DNA from 3 places in the Arthrobacter arnarulunnguaqae genome. Region 3 is predicted to be linked to each of the others. Evidence: riboswitches for the same ligand, from Rfam matches in the RefSeq annotation. Region 3 holds a riboswitch; each other region holds the start of a gene.
What was found. Region 3 has a riboswitch for S-adenosylmethionine ahead of ACHAAJ_RS10225 (flavin reductase family protein). Riboswitches for the same ligand answer to the same signal wherever they lie in the genome.
Positions count from the first base shown of each region.

Region 1 (3,261 bases), on a different contig from region 3:
TCCCCCGTGAGGGCGTGCTGCAGCAGGACGGCGTTGGACGCGTCGGCGTTCAACCGGCCCCACGTTTCGTATCCGATGACGAGCTCGGGCAGCCAGCCGCCCGTCTCGAAATCGAAGGCGCCGGTGCGCAGGGTCCGCGGAACGCCGTCGGTCCGCGGACCGACGGCGTTCGGAGCGGCGCGCTCCGACGTCGCGTTGAAGTCGAGGGTCACCGGGCCGCCTGCAGGTCCGAGGGCGCGGCCCGGCGGACGGCGTCGAACCCGGCCAACAGGTCGGCGATGATGTCATCGACGTGCTCCAAGCCGACCGACAACCGCACCAGCCCGGGAGTGACCCCGGCGGCGGCCCGCTCGGCCTCGCCCAACTGCGCGTGGGTCGTCGACGCCGGGTGGATGACCAGCGAACGGACGTCGCCGATGTTGGCCACGTTGGAGTGCAGTTCCAGCCCGTCGACGAAGGCCTGTCCCGCTTCCGCGCCGCCCTCCAGGTCGAACGCGACGATCGCGCCGGTGCCGCGCGGTCCGTACTTGCGCCCCCGTTCGAACCACGGGCTCGACGGCAGGCCGGCGAAGGCCACGGAGCGGACGGACTCCCGCGCCTGAAGCCATTCGGCGACCTTCTGCGCGTTGGAGACGTGGCGCTCCATACGCAGGCTCAGCGTTTCCAGGCCCTGGGCGATCAGGAACGCGTTCAGCGGGGCCGCCGCGGAACCGAGGTCCCGCAGCAGTTGGACGCGGGCCTTCAGGATGTAGGCCAGGTTGGCTCCGAGGGCGCCGCCGACGCCGAGGTCGCGGGCGAACACCAACCCGTTGTAGGACTCGTCCGGCGTGTTGAACGTCGGGAACCGCTCGGGGTCCCGCGCGAAGTCGAAGTTGCCGGAGTCCACGATCACACCGGCGATCGCGGTTCCGTGCCCGCCGAGGTACTTGGTGGCCGAGTGCACAACGATGTCCGCGCCCCATTCGATGGGGCGGATCAGGTACGGAGTCGCCAGCGTGTTGTCCACGATGAGCGGGACGCCGGCCTCGTGGGCCGCGGCGGCGAGGCCCTCGATGTCCAGCACGTCCTGACGGGGATTCGAAACCACCTCGCCGAAGAAGGCCTTGGTGTTCGGCCGGACCGCCGCGCGCCAGTGTTCGAGGTTGTCGGGATCCTCGACGAACGTCGTCTCGATGCCCAATCGACGCAGCGTGTGCTTGAACAGGTTCTGCGTCCCGCCGTAGAGGCTCGGGCTGGCCACGATGTGGTCGCCCGACTCGGCGACGTTCAGGATCGCGAAGGTCGTGGCGGCCTGGCCGGAGGCCAGGAGGAGAGCGCCGACGCCGCCCTCGAGGTCGGCGATGCGGTTTTCCACGGCCTCGGCCGTGGGATTGCCGATGCGCGTGTAGATGGGCGCGAGTTCCTGTAGCGCGAACCGCGCCGCCGCGCTCTCCGCGCTCGGGAAGACGAACGACGTCGTCTGGTAGATCGGCAGGGCGCGCGCCCCGGTTGCCGCGTCGGGTGTTTGTCCCGCGTGGATCTGGCGCGTCTCAAAGGACCAGTTGGTGGACATTGTGGTGCTCCTCTTTCGTCTGAGGGGCCGCACCAAACGGAGTTGCCACACGGAGTGTGACGCCGCCCGGAACCGACCCGCGCTTGCCCCGCGCCACGCTTGGCGCCGAGCCCGGTCCTCACCCGGGGCACCCCACCGCGAGTGGAGGGTTGCCGGCCAGCAAACCGGGGTTTCGCGCTGGCACTCATGACCTGTAGAACAGTTTCGCGGATGCCGCCGCGCCCCGCAAGCGACGCCCGGCGAATATGACGGGGTTTGACACAGCCTTCGGCTCAAGTAAGGACAACCTAAGTCGAGACGCACCTCACAAAGTGCCATCATGGGCACATGAGGTTGGACCACGTTTCATACGCTTGCGGACAGGATGGGTTGGCGGCCACCGCCGACCGCATCAAAGACACTCTGGGGATCGAGTCCGTCAAGGGCGGCGTGCATCCCCGGTTCGGCACACGGAATGTCATTTTCCCGTTGCTGAACAACCAATACCTGGAGGTCGTCGAGGTGCTCGCGCACCCGGCCTCTGACAAGGCTCCGTTCGGCCAGGCCGTGCGTGCGCGGTCGGAAATGGGCGGAGGATGGATGGGCTGGTGCGTCGCCGTCGACGACCTGGCCCCCTTCGAGGAGCGGCTCGGCCGGTCCTCGGTTCCCGGGAACCGGAAGTTCCCGGACGGCCAGGAACTGACGTGGCAGCAGATCGGCATCAAGGGGCTCATCGCGGACCCGCAGGTGCCCTACATGTTGCGCTGGGACGACGGAACCGAGAACCTGCACCCGTCTCGCGCGCTGGAGCCGGTGGGGCGGATCTCCCGGATCAGCATCGCCGGCTCCAGGGAGCGGGTGCGCGAATGGCTGGGAACGCCGGAGCAGAGCCCCCTGGAGGGAGTGGACGTCGAGTGGCAGGCGCCCAACGGGACGCCGGGCATCATGTCCGTGACCTTCGAGACCCCCAAGGGATCGATCACGCTGTAGCGGGACGGGACCTTGCGGACAGGACCGCGGGACACGAAGTGCGGGCCGGACATCCGCTGTCCGGCCCGCGCCGCTTAACCGAGGTGAACTGCTTGAGCTAGGTGCCCAGCCCGATCGCCGGTCCGATCAGCGCGTAGCCGACGAACCCGGCCGTATCGAGCAACGCGTGGGCGATGACCAGGGGCATTACCCGGCGGTACTTGAGGTACAACCACCCGAAGACCAGCCCCATCAGGAAGTTCCCCACGAACGGGCCGAAACCCTGGTAGAGGTGGTAGCTTCCGCGCAGGATCGCGCTGGCGACCACCACGGCCCACGGGCCCCACGCCAGACGGCGCAACCTGTCGAAGAGGTAGCCGACGGCCACCGTTTCCTCGAGGAGGCCGTGGCGCACCGCGGACAGCACCAGGACCGGTATGGTCCACCAGTAGGGTTCCAGGGCGGACGGCACGATGGCCGTGGTCGCCCCCAAAGCCCGGCCCGCGGCGTAGACGCCCAGCGTTCCCGCGCCGATCACGGCGAACAGCCCGAAACCCCACCCCAGATCGCGCCAAGGCCTCCGGAAGTCCAGACCCATGGCCCGGAACCCATTGGTTCCCGCTTGGGCAAATAGGAAGAAAACCAGCGCCACGGGGACCAGGGCGAACACGATGTCCAACATTTGGTAAGTCAGGTCGAAGAGGGGACGCTCGCTCAGCGGGTTGTTCATGCTGGTCGTCTGCCCGCCCAGCGGGGCCCGG
Region 1 is NZ_JBIMER010000001.1:75,634-78,894, reverse strand. It holds gene metX (homoserine O-acetyltransferase MetX) at 1-131, opposite strand, end outside; gene ACHAAJ_RS00295 (bifunctional o-acetylhomoserine/o-acetylserine sulfhydrylase) at 209-1,552, opposite strand; SAM riboswitch class IV at 1,627-1,744, opposite strand; gene ACHAAJ_RS00290 (VOC family protein) at 1,880-2,521, shown strand; gene ACHAAJ_RS00285 (CPBP family intramembrane glutamic endopeptidase) at 2,619-3,261, opposite strand, start outside.
Region 1: linked by a shared signal. The riboswitch ahead of ACHAAJ_RS00295 (bifunctional o-acetylhomoserine/o-acetylserine sulfhydrylase) and the one ahead of ACHAAJ_RS10225 (flavin reductase family protein) in region 3 are both predicted to bind S-adenosylmethionine.

Region 2 (3,261 bases), on a different contig from region 3:
GTGGCGGACCCATTCCTTGATGCCGTATTCGGTGCCGGGGGCCACGACGGACTGGCCGTAGCCGATCGAGTCGATCGCGATGCAGCGGCCGAGTTCGGAAATCTCCGGGAGATTCAGCCACCAGTTCGCGGCCGCGGTGACGCCGGTGCCGGAGCCGTGGAGGAAGAGGATCGGGGTGCCCTCGCCGAGCTCGTGGTAGTGGGTGACCTCGCCGGGAGCGGTCTCGAGCCACTTGTCCTCGAGGCCGAAGAACTTGTCCGTGGTGTAGTCGGGAATCTGAACTGTGGTCATGGCGCACTCCTGTTGCTCGTCGTCGCGCAGAGGTCCTCGCGGACCCGCGGCCTGGGTGGGGCGGCCCCGCGCACGCGCAGGGTTCCCCTCCCTGACAAGCCTAGGGACGCGCGACCCTCTGGCCACGGGACCGTTCCGGCAGGCGGCACAAAGGCAACGGCACGACGGCGGTCCGCTCTGCGCCAGGACGTCGTGGACGTCCCAGCCCGGGCACGGCGACGGCGTCGTCCAGCTCCGCTGCAGACCGCGGGCGTCAGCCCCGCCGGCCTGCGATGTTGACCATCCAGCCGATCCCGAACCGGTCCGTGCACATCCCGAAGCTGTCGCCCCACGGCGCCACCGCGAGGGGCTCGATGATGGTTCCGCCGTCAACAAGCTTGTCCCAGTAACCGCGCAATTCCGCCTCGTCGCCGCCGCTCAGGGACACGGAAAACCCCTTCGGGGTGTTGTACTCCATGGCGTTGGGCGTGTCCGAACCCATGAGTGTCAGCCCGTTGGCTCCCGTCACCTGGCCGTGCATGATCTTTTCCTTTTCGGCCGGTTCCTCACTGGCCTGGAAGTCGCCGAATGTGTTCAGCACGAGTTCGCCGCCGAAGACGCCGTGGTAGAACTCCAGCGCGTCGCGGGCGTTGTCCTTGAAGCCGAGGTACGGGTTGAGCGTCGTCGCCATTTTTGTGCCACTCCTCGGAGATGAATGCGTCCGGGCACCTGGGCAACTGCCGGAGCCGACTGAAGGCTCCCATTATGCTCCGGCACGGCCGCTTAGGCGAGGGCCGCCGCAGCCGCCCGCGTCGACATGTTTCGGCGCGTTGCGGTTCGTGACGAAACCCTTGAACCACCCCGCCATCCCCCGTCAGACTCGTCGGAGAATCAAGAGTTCCAACCACGGGCCCTGGCCGGTTGGACGGCAACCCTCCCGCTGTAGCGGGGTGCCCCAGGTGAGGATTCGACGCCGGCCCGGCTTGGGCGGCGTAAGTATGGCGACGTGCCTGGCATGCGCCACGACACCAAGGATCGATCATGACCCAGACTTCCCTGCAGGACCTGAACGAGGTTCGCGCCGCGCGGCTCGACGACGCCGGAGCCTTCTGGTCCGGCAAAATCGCCGCCGACGCCGCGAACGCCCGCCTGACGTATGGCGCACGGGGGGCCGGCGAGGGCTCGGTGGCCACGCGCATCACGACCGGAGGACATGAGTTCACCGTCGACGAGCCTGCCGGGCTGGCCGGCGACAACGCGGCGGCGAGCCCGGTGGAATACGCGCTCGGCGCCTTGGCATCCTGCCAGGTGGTGGTCTACAGGCTGTACGCCCACCAGCTCGGCATCCGGGTCGACGACATCACGATCGACGCCGAGGGAGACCTCGACGTGCGGGGTCTCTTCGGCGCCGATGCAACGGTCCGGCCGGGCTTTTCCGCGGTTCGCCTGCGCGTAGTCATCACCGGACCGGAATCGCAGGAGCGCTACGACGAACTGCGGCGGACCGTCGACGAACGCTGCCCGGTGCTGGACCTGTTCGCCAACCCGACGCCGGTGGAGATCGAGGTGGCCGCGAACCCAGCCGGATAGGGCAAGGGGCTACGGCAGCGGGCGTCCGCGGGCCGCGGTCCAGAGGGCGTACCAGTCGTCGGAGGCCATGGCCTCGGCGACACGTTCGGCGTCGGCGCAGGCCGCGATGCGTCCGGGGTTCGACGTGCCGACGACGGGACGGATGTTCGCGGGGTGGCGCATCAGCCAGCCCAGCACGACGGACTCCGGCGCGCAATCCAGGCGTTGCGCCAGGGCGGCGACCATGCGGGAAGCGGCCGCGTCCGCAGGTTCCGTCCCGGCGCCGTCGGCCGGCCGTCCGCTGTAGCGACCCTGCGCCAGCGGACCCCAGGCCTGGAGCTCGACGCCGTTGGCCGCGCAGTATTCGAGCGCACCGTGCGGGAAACAGACGTCCGCGCCCTCGGCGTGGTTGACGAGGACGCCCGCCTCCAACCAGCCGAGCCGGTGCAGGCTCATCTCCAACTGGTTGACGGCCAGCGGCTCGTCGAGGGCGGACTGCAGCGCGCCCATCTGCTCGGCGGACATGTTCGAGACGCCCAACCGCAACACCTTCCCGGCGGCCTTGAGGTCGGCGTAGGCGCCGGCGATTTCCGCCGGCGTGGCCAGCGGGTCCGGCCGGTGGACGAGCAGCGTGTCCACGCGGTCCGTGCCGAGGCGCCGCAGGCTGTCCTCGACCCGGGCCGCGATGGTCCCGGCGGACGCGTCGTAGCGGCCGGGAGTGTCCGGCGTGCCCAGCACTATCCCGCACTTGGTCTGCAGGTGGAGTTGGTCGCGAAGCTCGGGGCGTTCGGCCAGGACGCGGCCGAACACCTCCTCCGACTTGCCGTTGCGGTAGATGTCAGCGTGGTCGAACACCGTGATGCCGGCCTCCAGCGCGGCGTCGACGGCGCGGTGCGCCTCGAACACGTCGGCTGCCTCGAGCGGTCCGGCGCCCCAACCCCCGCCCAGGCCCATGCATCCAAAGATCAGGCGGGATGCGGCTTCGTGCATGCTGGTGCTCCTTCGGTAGGTGGACTCACAGCGTACGACGCCGGTGCGCGCCGGCGCCTGCGCCAGCGCCGACGCTCGGGGCTACTAGCGGGAGCCGGGATCGTCGTCCCCGAAGACCTCCGGCTTGAAGGTGATGTAGGCCTCCGGCGCGTTGAGCTGCGGCGCGTCGAGGAAGCTCAGGACGCTGCGCATCGACGACTGCATCACGGCCGTGCCGATCCCGCCCGGCGATGCACCGATGATACCGGTGGGCTTGCGCGAAAGAGTTGCTGCCCCACGGGCGGGAACCCCAGTCGATCGCGTTCTTCAGCGCGCCGGGGATGGACCGGTTGTACTCGGGGGACACGATGAGGATTCCGCCCGAGCCCTCAATCGCTGCCTTGAGCTCCTTACCGGCCACCGGGAAGTCGGCGTCGAAGTCCGGGTTGTAGA
Region 2 is NZ_JBIMER010000023.1:21,811-25,071, reverse strand. It holds gene ACHAAJ_RS14500 (alpha/beta fold hydrolase) at 1-291, opposite strand, end outside; gene ACHAAJ_RS14495 (VOC family protein) at 545-961, opposite strand; SAM riboswitch class IV at 1,160-1,275, shown strand; gene ACHAAJ_RS14490 (OsmC family protein) at 1,312-1,860, shown strand; gene ACHAAJ_RS14485 (aldo/keto reductase) at 1,870-2,829, opposite strand; gene ACHAAJ_RS14480 (hypothetical protein) at 2,914-3,036, opposite strand; partial or broken gene ACHAAJ_RS14475 (NADPH-dependent FMN reductase) at 3,068-3,261, opposite strand, start outside.
Region 2: linked by a shared signal. The riboswitch ahead of ACHAAJ_RS14490 (OsmC family protein) and the one ahead of ACHAAJ_RS10225 (flavin reductase family protein) in region 3 are both predicted to bind S-adenosylmethionine.

Region 3 (3,261 bases):
GTACGGACTGACGTACGGCTCCGACGCCGCAGCGCTCCTGCCGCGACTCGGCAAGCACCGGACCGGGGCCGCCTGCCTCTACGTCAACAAGCTCGACGACGTCGACCTCCGCGTCCTCGCGGAACTAACCGCCGCGGGATACCGTCACGTCATGGCCGAACTCCACGCCGGCGGCACGGCACCCCAAACCACCTAGCGGCCCGCCCGCCACAAAGGAGCACACGATGTTCGGAATGAGCCCTCCGGAGCTGTTGATCACGGTTCTGGTCGCCGGGGCCCTGGTCTGGCTCCTGGTGGCCTCCATCGCCAACAGGCCACGAAACCAGACCAACGAGGAGGACGACTACATTGCGCGCCTGAACGCGGCGGCGGCGGAGCAGCAGCGGCAGGAGACGGAGCGCGCCGACAGGATCCGGCGGGCCACCGTGGAACGCTCAACGGCCGCCGCCAGGGCTTCCTCCGGCCGCACCGGCCAGGGCGCTTCGTACGCCGCGAGCCGCGCGGCCAGTGCGCAACACCCTCCCGGAGGGACACCGGATCCCGCCTATCTGGAGACACTGCAACTGATCCGCGCGGGCAAGACGGTGGAGGCGATCCGCAAGGTACGCCGGGACACGGGCGCGTCTCTGGGCGAGGCCACGAAGGTCGTCAATTCCATGCGCTCCGCCTGACCGCGCCAACGCGGCCGGGACGGCTTATCACGGCGGTTTAAACGAGCGCGGATTCCTGCAGCTTGCGGAATTCGGACCCGTGGAAGACCAGCGGTTCGTTTACGTCGCCGTGGGACTCGTGCCCGTGTACGCGCAGGATCACCACGTCGTGGTCGCCGGCGGATACTTCCTGTTCCACGCTGCAATCCAGCCAGAGGGCTGCGTCGTCCAGGAAGAGCGCACCCTCCTCGGTGGTTTCGATCTTGAGTCCCGCGAAACGGTCCCCGTCGCGGGAAGCAATCTGTCGGCAGACACCCTCGTGGAGTTCCCCCAGAACGGACACGCCGATCCGCGCGGCGCCGCGCACGATCGGCCAGGTCCGGGAGGTCTTTTGGACGGCGAACATGACGAGCGGTGGATCCAACGAGACGCCCACGGTGAAGGACGAGGCGACGATGCCCTGCGGCTTTCCGTCCACCGTGGCGCACAGAGCGGCGATCCCGGAGGGGAAGCGGGCGAACGAGTTGCGTAGCGAGTCCGGCTGGAGTCTTCCTGTCAGCGGCATGGTGTTCCTTCGCGTGCTCGGCACTTGCCGCTCCGGGGCATCCGGGCGGCCGAATCATCACCTGGAGCACCCCACTACCGAAAGAGGGTTGCCGTCCAACGAGCCAGGGCTTCGCGTTGGCGCTCTTGATTCACCCACAACGCTAGGCCGGACGGAGGGACGGGGTCAAAGACCCACGCAACATTTCGCAAGGAGACGCGGAAGGGCCCCGCCAACAGGCGGGGCCCTTCCGTGTTCAAGCACTCGTTCGGACGGGACGGATCCCGCCGCGTACGTGACTACTTTGCCGCGACGACCTGCAGGTCGAGCGTGGCGGAGACGTCCTCGTGCAGTCGCACGGTCGCCTGGTAGTTGCCGGTCGACTTGATGTGCTCCGGCATTTCAACCTTGCGCTTGTCGATGGCACCGAGACCGGCGGCCTGGACCGCCTTGGCGATGTCCTCGGCCTTGACGGTTCCGAACAGACGGCCGGAAGCACCGGCCTTGACGGTCACCTTGACCGGCTTGGCGGACAGCGCAGCAGCAAGCTGCTGCGCGTCTTCCAAGTTGGCAACGGCGCGGGCGGCACGGCCGGCCTTGATGGACTCGACCTGCTTCTCGCCACCCTTGGTCCAGGTCAGGGCGAAACCGCGGGGAAGAAGGTAGTTACGGGCGTAACCGTTCTTCACCTCGACAATGTCGCCTGCGGCACCGAGTCCGGTGACTTCGTGGGTCAGAATGAGCTTTGCCATGTTGGTATCCCTTCCTTAGCCGCGGCCAGCGCCGGAGTAAGGCAGCAGGGCAACTTCGCGCGCGTTCTTGATGGCCTGGGCGATCTTGCGCTGCTCCTGGACGGAGACGCCGGTCACGCGACGGGCACGGATCTTTCCGCGGTCGGAGATGAACTTGCGCAGCAATGCGACGTCCTTGTAGTCGATGACCTTGACGTCAGCGGCCTTCAGGGGGTTGGACTTTGGTTTGGGCTTACGGAGTTCAGCCTTAGCCATCGTGGAGCTCCTTTGATCTAGTGGAGCCCGCAGAAAGGTTCTGCGGGATGGTGAATATGGTGTTTAGAAAGGCGGTTCGTCAGAGCCGGGGTTGCTGCCCCAGCCACCACCGCCGCCGCCGGAGGACGACGAGGAGGACGCCCACGGGTCTTCCGCCGGGGCGCTCCAGTTTCCACCGGAGTTGCCGCCCGCGTTGCCGCCGGAGTTGCCGCCGCCGAATCCGCCCGAGTTGCCGGCGTTGCCGCCGCCGAACCCGCCGGAGTTGCCGCCGCCACCGCCGGAGCGCTGGGTGCGGGCGACCTTGGCAGAGGCGTAGCGCAGCGAGGGGCCGATTTCATCGACCTCAAGCTCGGTGACCGTGCGCTTTTCGCCTTCCTTGGTTTCGTAGGAACGCGACTTCAGCCGACCCTGGGCGACGACTCGCATGCCCTTGGTCAGCGTCTCGGCGACATTTTCGGCAGCTTCGCGCCACACCGATGCGCGGAGGAACAGCGTTTCGCCGTCCTTCCACTCGTTGGTCTGGCGGTCGAAGGTCCGCGGGGTGGAAGCGATGGTGAAGTTCGCCACCGCCGAACCCGACGGAGTGAAACGAAGCTCCGGGTCACTGGTGAGATTACCGATGACCGTGATGATGGTCTCGCCTGCCATGGTGCCTCCTGTTGTCGGTCTCTACGTAAAGGAAACGCAGACTACTCTGCGGTGACCTTCTGCTCTTCCGGACGGGTGATCTTGGTGCGCAGGATGGTCTCGTTCAGAGACAGCTGGCGGTCAAGTTCCGCGGAAGTCGCCGGGGTGGCGGTGAAGTTGACGACGGCGTAGATCGCTTCGGTCTTCTTCTGGATTTCGTAGGCCAGACGACGGCGGCCCCAGATGTCGACGTTGTCGATGGTTCCACCATCGTTGCGGACGACGTCCAGGAACTTGCCGAGAGTCGGCTCCACGGTACGCTCATCGACCTCGGGGTCGATCAGTACCATCAATTCGTAATTACGCATGTGAACCCACCTCCTTTGGGCTAAACGGTCACGGTCTTTCCGTAACAGGAGGTTCTTTGCGTTGG
Region 3 is NZ_JBIMER010000009.1:79,350-82,610, reverse strand. It holds partial or broken gene ACHAAJ_RS10235 (DUF1801 domain-containing protein) at 1-196, shown strand, start outside; gene ACHAAJ_RS10230 (hypothetical protein) at 225-671, shown strand; gene ACHAAJ_RS10225 (flavin reductase family protein) at 709-1,215, opposite strand; SAM riboswitch class IV at 1,231-1,346, opposite strand; gene rplI (50S ribosomal protein L9) at 1,494-1,946, opposite strand; gene rpsR (30S ribosomal protein S18) at 1,962-2,201, opposite strand; gene ACHAAJ_RS10210 (single-stranded DNA-binding protein) at 2,265-2,849, opposite strand; gene rpsF (30S ribosomal protein S6) at 2,891-3,196, opposite strand.